Regions from separate parts of the Kluyvera fluvialis genome, predicted to be linked through region 1. Evidence: predicted binding sites of a transcription regulator. Region 1 holds the regulator's gene; the other holds the start of a gene.
What was found. Region 1 encodes sigma-54, which starts transcription at its own class of promoters, with help from an activator protein. Its sites were predicted from a motif close to GTTGGCACANNTTTCGCTNT; they were not measured.
Positions count from the first base shown of each region.

Region 1 (3,422 bases):
AACGCCGACCGCACGCAGCGTATCCTCTTCCAGCTTGCCGTGAGGAATGGCGATGCCGTTGCCGATGCCGGTACTGCCCATTTTTTCACGCGTCAGAATCGCTTCAAACACCACCTGCGGTGGCAGGCTGAGCTGTTTAGCGGCTAACTCGCTGATAATTTCCAGCGCACGTTTTTTACTCTGACAGTGCACAGCACTGCGGGTACATTCCTGGTTAAGGACATTGCTCAGTTGTAGAGCCAAATCATTATTTGTCATAATTTCACCTAAGCGTCGCCCGCTATGCCGGGCATTCCGGGCGACCGCTCGGACAATCAATGTTGTTTTAGTTTATCTTTGTGTTTGGTTAACTGTCGCGCCAGTTTATCGATCAAACCGTCGATGGCGGCATACATGTCTTGCCCTTCCGCGCTGGCATGAAGTTCGCCCCCATTAACGTGCAATGTAGCATCCGAGATGTGCGTCAATTTCTCCACTTTCAACACAATATAGACCTGATTGATCCTCTCGAAATACTGTTCGAGCTTAACGAATTTCGCATTGATAAATTCGCGCATCGCATCGGTAATTTCGACGTTGTGTCCAGTGATGTTGAGCTGCATAGTGTCTTCCTTATCAGTAGAGTCAGACCAGTTGTTTACGCTGGTTAGACGGCGGGATGGATAAAGACTCTCGGTACTTTGCAACGGTGCGCCGGGCCACCATGATACCCTGTTCAGAGAGCAGGGTGGTCAGTTTACTGTCGCTCAGTGGTTTCGCGGGGTTTTCCGCGGCAATTAACTTCTTAACCAGCGCACGAATCGCCGTGGACGAGGCTTCGCCGCCGCCCTCGGTGCTCACATGGCTGGAGAAGAAATATTTAAGCTCGAAAATGCCTCGTGGGCTATGCAAATACTTCTGCGTGGTAACACGCGAAATGGTGGACTCATGCATCTCGACGGTCTGGGCGATGTCCGCCAGCACCATCGGTTTCATATATTCTTCGCCAAGATCGAAAAAAGCCTGTTGCTGTTCAACGATGCAGCGGCTAACGCGTAGCAGCGTATCGTTGCGGCTTTCCAGGCTTTTAATCAGCCACTTTGCGTCCTGAAGATTACTGCGAATAAACTGGCTGTCGGCATCGTTACGGGCGTTGTTGCACATCCCCGCATAGTGTTGGTTTATCTGCAAACGCGGAATGCTGTCGGCGTTAAGCTCTACCATCCAACGATCGTTGACCTTGCGTACCAGTACGTCTGGAATGACATATTCCGGTTCACCGGTTTGGATCGACTGACCTGGGCGGGGATCTAATGACTGGATCAGATCGACAGCTTCTTTGAGCACATCTTCTTTCAGACGCGTAACGCGCATCAGCGAGCGGAAGTCATGGTTGGCAAGCAAGTCGAGATGATCGCTGATAATTAGCCGCGCTTCGTCGATACGCGGGGTATCAGGGGAGAATTGCGACAACTGGATCAACAAACAGTCTCGCAGATCTTTAGCGGCCACACCGACCGGATCAAAGCGTTGAATCCGCTTGAGCACCGCTTCAACTTCATCAAGACCGATGTCGTCATTGCCAATGCTTTCACGAATATCTTCAAGCGTGACGGTGAGATAGCCGGTGTCATCCACGGCATCAACGATTGAAGTCGCAATGGCTCGGTCGGTATCGGTAAACGGGGTGAGTTCCACCTGCCACATCAGGTAATCCTGAAGTGTCTGGGTCGTTTCGCCCTGATAAACCGGCAGCTCGTCATCCTGGTAATCGACGCCCGTTCCAGAAGGCGTACCTGCCGTGTAGATTTCATCCCAACTGGCGTCGAGCGGCAGCTCTTCAGGCATATCCGGTTTTTCTAATGCGTCAACGCTGTCCAGCGTTTCGTTATCGACGGTTTCCTGAGTCTCTACTTCATCGTGAAGATCGGTTTGCTCAAGCAGGGGATTACTCTCCAGCGCCTGCTGGAGTTCCTGCTGAAGTTCCAGCGTAGACAGCTGCAACAGGCGAATGGCCTGCTGTAACTGCGGCGTCATGGCAAGCTGTTGGCTGAGCCTTAATTGCAAACCTTGCTTCATGTTCAGAACGAATATCTCCCGCTAACGTCGGTAACCATTACCCTATCAGAGTCTGAAGTCTTCCCCAAGATACACGCGTTTAACATGTTCGTCTTGTAGGATCTCTTGCGGGGTTCCATGGGCAATCAGGTGCCCCTGGCTAACGATATAGGCGCGTTCGCACACGGCTAATGTCTCGCGAACGTTGTGGTCTGTTATCAGCACACCGAGGCCACTGTCGCGCAGGTGCTCGATAATACGTTTAATGTCGATAACCGAGATAGGGTCAACGCCAGCAAACGGTTCATCCAACAGGATAAATTTCGGGTTTGCCGCCAGTGCGCGGGCGATTTCAACGCGGCGGCGTTCACCGCCGGAAAGCGCCTGACCCAGGCTGTCGCGCAGGTGCTCGATGTGGAACTCTTCCATCAGCTCTTTCGCGCGATCTTCACGCTGTTCGTTGCTGAGATCGTCACGAATCTGGAGCACCGCCATCAGGTTGTCGTAAACGCTCAGGCGACGGAAGATAGACGCTTCTTGCGGCAGATAGCCAATACCACGACGCGCACGCGCGTGTAACGGCAGCAGGCTGATGTCTTCATCATCAATGATGATATTACCCGCGTCGCGCGGCACGATACCCACTACCATGTAGAAGGTGGTGGTTTTACCCGCGCCGTTTGGCCCAAGCAGGCCCACAATCTCACCGGAGTTGACGGTCAGACTGACATCTTCTACCACGCGGCGGCCTTTGTAGGCCTTCGCCAGATTTTTTGCAGTTAATGTCGCCATAACGAATTAGTTACTCTTTTTCTGGGCCGGGGCCTGACTTTTGGATTTGTCCTGAATCTGCGACGGAACCAGTACGGTGGTGACGCGTTTGCCTTTGTCGCTAAACGCCTGCATTTTCTGCTCTTTCACCAGGTAGGTAATTTTGTCGCCCTTGATGTTGCTATCTAGCTGCTCCAGGTAGGCGTTGCCCGTTAGTACCACGAAATCGTTCTGCAATTCATAATGCATTTTCGACGCGTGGCCTTTTACTGGTTTGCCGTTGTCTTGCATCTGATAGAACGTGGCCGGGTTACCATAACCGTCGATCACTTCTTTGCCCTTTTCGTTCGCCGGACGAGTCACGACCACTTTATCGGCATTAATTTTGATAGTGCCCTGGGTGACCACGACGTTACCGGTGAAAGTGACGATGTTACCCTGCATATCCAGCGACTGCTGATCGGATTCAATATGAATCGGCTGATCGGTATCACCGGTAAGCGCCATTGCAGGCAGACTGGCGGCCAGCAAGGAACCGGCGAGAGCCAGCTTAAGGCTGAGTTTGTTTGTTCTGAATTTCATAAGAGGTTCTAACCTTTTCAATCAGCTCGGCG
Region 1 covers NZ_AP046142.1:545,521-548,942, forward strand. Annotated here, with positions in the region: gene ptsN (PTS IIA-like nitrogen regulatory protein PtsN) at 1-258, opposite strand, end outside; gene hpf (ribosome hibernation promoting factor) at 315-602, opposite strand; gene rpoN (RNA polymerase factor sigma-54) at 625-2,058, opposite strand; gene lptB (LPS export ABC transporter ATP-binding protein) at 2,104-2,829, opposite strand; gene lptA (lipopolysaccharide ABC transporter substrate-binding protein LptA) at 2,836-3,390, opposite strand; gene lptC (LPS export ABC transporter periplasmic protein LptC) at 3,359-3,422, opposite strand, start outside.

Region 2 (3,422 bases), 620 kb from region 1:
GGCTCTTGTTTACGGCCATCGATTTCGCGGAAGATAACTTTCGGACGGGAAACCGCCATCTCGAAACCTTCACGACGCATGTTTTCAATCAGTACGGACAGGTGCAGTTCACCACGACCGGAAACGCGGAATGCATCAGCATCCGGGGTTTCTTCAACACGCAGTGCCACGTTGTGCACCAGCTCTTTCTTCAGGCGGTCAAGAATCTGACGAGAGGTAACGTATTTACCTTCTTTACCACAGAATGGAGAGGTGTTGACGTTGAAGAACATGGTTACCGTTGGTTCATCAACGGACAGCGCTGGCAGCGCTTCGACGTTCTGCGGGTCGCAGATGGTGTCGGAGATGTTCAGTTCACCCAGACCAGTGATTGCGATGATATCGCCCGCTTCCGCCAGGTCGCTATCGATACGCTCCAGACCCAGGTGAGTCAGTACTTTACCGACTTTACCGTTACGGGTTTTGCCTTCGCTATCAATGATAGTGATCTGCTGGTTTGGTTTCACTTTACCGCGTTTGATACGGCCGATACCGATAACACCAACGTAGTTGTTGTAGTCCAGCTGGGAGATTTGCATCTGCAGCGGGCCATCCAGGTCTACGTCTGGAGCAGGTACATGGTCAACAATCGCCTGATACAGCGGGGTCATGTCTTCCGCCATATTTTCGTGATCAACACCAGCAATACCATTCAGCGCAGAAGCGTAAATGATAGGGAAGTCCAGCTGCTCGTCGGTCGCGTCGAGGTTAACGAACAGGTCGAATACCTGGTCAACAACCCAATCAGGACGTGCGCCTGGACGGTCAACTTTGTTGATAACAACAATTGGCTTCAGGCCGTGAGCAAATGCTTTTTTGGTCACGAAGCGCGTCTGCGGCATCGGGCCATCCATTGCATCAACAACCAGCAGCACGGAGTCTACCATGGACATTACACGTTCAACTTCACCACCGAAGTCGGCGTGCCCTGGGGTATCAACGATGTTGATACGGTAGTCATTCCATTTGATAGCGGTGTTTTTCGCGAGGATGGTAATCCCACGCTCTTTCTCCAAATCGTTGGAGTCCATCACACGCTCTTGTGTTTCAGCACGCGCATCAAACGTACCGGATTGCTGGAGCAGCTTATCAACCAGGGTAGTTTTACCATGGTCAACGTGCGCGATGATGGCGATGTTACGCAAATTTTCGATCACAACTTTGCCTCGGGCATTAGAAATAGCGCGTTATTGTACACGGATTAATCGCACTACAAAACAGGATCACAGAGATCCTCCGCAAACAAGTATTGCAGAGTTTCTTTGTGATCGCTTTCACGGAGCATAAAAAGGGCACCTAATCACAATTTGCACCAATATGGTGCTCAACTCAATGGGATAAGCACTATAATGGTGCAAAGACGCTATCGTGGTGCAGCCCTTTTGCACTATGGTGCGCATGATAACGCCTTTTGGGGGTGATTTAAAAGTTGGCACAGATTTCGCTTTATATTTTTCAGGGCAACAACGCCACTTTTAAGCAGTGATTTAAGACCTCGTTACCACGACGACAATGACAAATCCGGGAGATGTAAAGTATGTCCGCTGAACACGTTTTGACGATGCTGAATGAGCATGAAGTGAAGTTTGTCGATTTGCGCTTCACCGATACCAAAGGTAAAGAACAGCACGTCACTATCCCTGCTCATCAGGTAAATGCCGAATTCTTCGAAGAAGGCAAAATGTTTGACGGCTCCTCCATCGGCGGCTGGAAAGGCATTAACGAATCTGACATGGTTCTGATGCCGGACGCATCTACTGCGCTCATCGACCCGTTCTTTGAAGAATCTACCCTGATCATCCGTTGTGACATCCTGGAACCAGGCACACTGCAAGGCTACGACCGCGACCCGCGCTCCATTGCTAAACGCGCTGAAGAATACCTGCGCGCTACCGGCATCGCAGACACCGTTCTGTTTGGGCCAGAGCCAGAGTTCTTCCTGTTTGATGACATCCGTTTCGGTGCATCCATCTCCGGTTCTCACGTGGCTATCGATGATATCGAAGGCGCATGGAACTCCTCCACCAAATACGAAGGTGGTAACAAAGGTCACCGTCCAGGCGTGAAAGGCGGTTACTTCCCGGTTCCTCCGGTCGATTCCTCTCAGGACATCCGTTCTACCATGTGCCTTATCATGGAAGAGATGGGTCTGGTCGTTGAAGCGCACCACCACGAAGTGGCGACCGCTGGCCAGAACGAAATCGCGACCCGCTTTAACACCATGACCAAAAAAGCGGACGAAATTCAGATCTATAAATATGTCGTTCACAACGTCGCTCACCGTTTCGGTAAAACTGCGACCTTTATGCCAAAACCTATGTTTGGCGATAACGGCTCCGGTATGCACTGCCACATGTCTTTGTCCAAGAACGGCGTAAACCTGTTCTCCGGTGACAAATACGCGGGTCTGTCTGAGCAAGCGCTGTACTACATCGGCGGCGTTATCAAACACGCTAAAGCTATCAACGCCCTGGCGAACCCAACCACCAACTCCTACAAGCGTTTGGTTCCGGGTTACGAAGCACCGGTGATGCTGGCTTACTCTGCTCGTAACCGTTCCGCATCCATCCGTATTCCGGTGGTGGCGTCTCCGAAAGCACGTCGTATCGAAGTGCGTTTCCCAGACCCAGCGGCTAACCCGTACCTGTGCTTCGCCGCGCTGCTGATGGCTGGCCTCGACGGTATCAAAAACAAAATCCATCCAGGCGAAGCCATGGATAAAAACCTGTATGACCTGCCACCAGAAGAAGCAAAAGAGATCCCACAGGTTGCAGGCTCTCTGGAAGAAGCACTGAACGCGCTGGACGCTGACCGTGAGTTCCTGACTGCCGGTGGCGTATTCACCAACGAAGCTATCGATGCTTACATTGGCCTGCGTACTGAAGAAAACGACCGCGTACGCATGACGCCGCACCCGGTAGAGTTCGAACTGTACTACAGCGTGTAATAACGTTTTAAGTTGTACTTTCTGGATGATGCCGTGTGATGCGGCCATCTGGAATTGAGTTGCCGTGGAAACTTTCAGCCCATCTCAGGATGGGCTTTTTTCTCCACCAACAACCTGATATTTCGCGCTTTTCATCAATTAAAAGCTATACTGCACTAAAACAGTGCAAGCCTTTTCAGGAGACTGCTAAATGGCAACAGGCGCACTGCCCGATGCTGGGCAGATCCTCAACTCGTTAATCAACAGTATCTTATTGGTTGATGACGATTTAGCCGTTCACTACGCGAACCCTGCGGCGCAGCAACTGCTGGCGCAAAGCGCACGCAAACTTTTTGGCACTCCACTACCTGAACTCCTGAGCTATTTTTCGCTGAATATCGGCCTGATGCAGGAAAGTCTCCTGGCGGGGCAAGGGTTTACCGATAATGAAGTGACG
Region 2 covers NZ_AP046142.1:4,892,575-4,895,996, forward strand. Annotated here, with positions in the region: gene typA (ribosome-dependent GTPase TypA) at 1-1,196, opposite strand, end outside; gene glnA (glutamate--ammonia ligase) at 1,577-2,986, shown strand; gene glnL (nitrogen regulation protein NR(II)) at 3,177-3,422, shown strand, end outside.
Region 2: glnA (glutamate--ammonia ligase) is a predicted target of sigma-54. The motif match lies at 1,468-1,487, and genes of this name have one in related genera.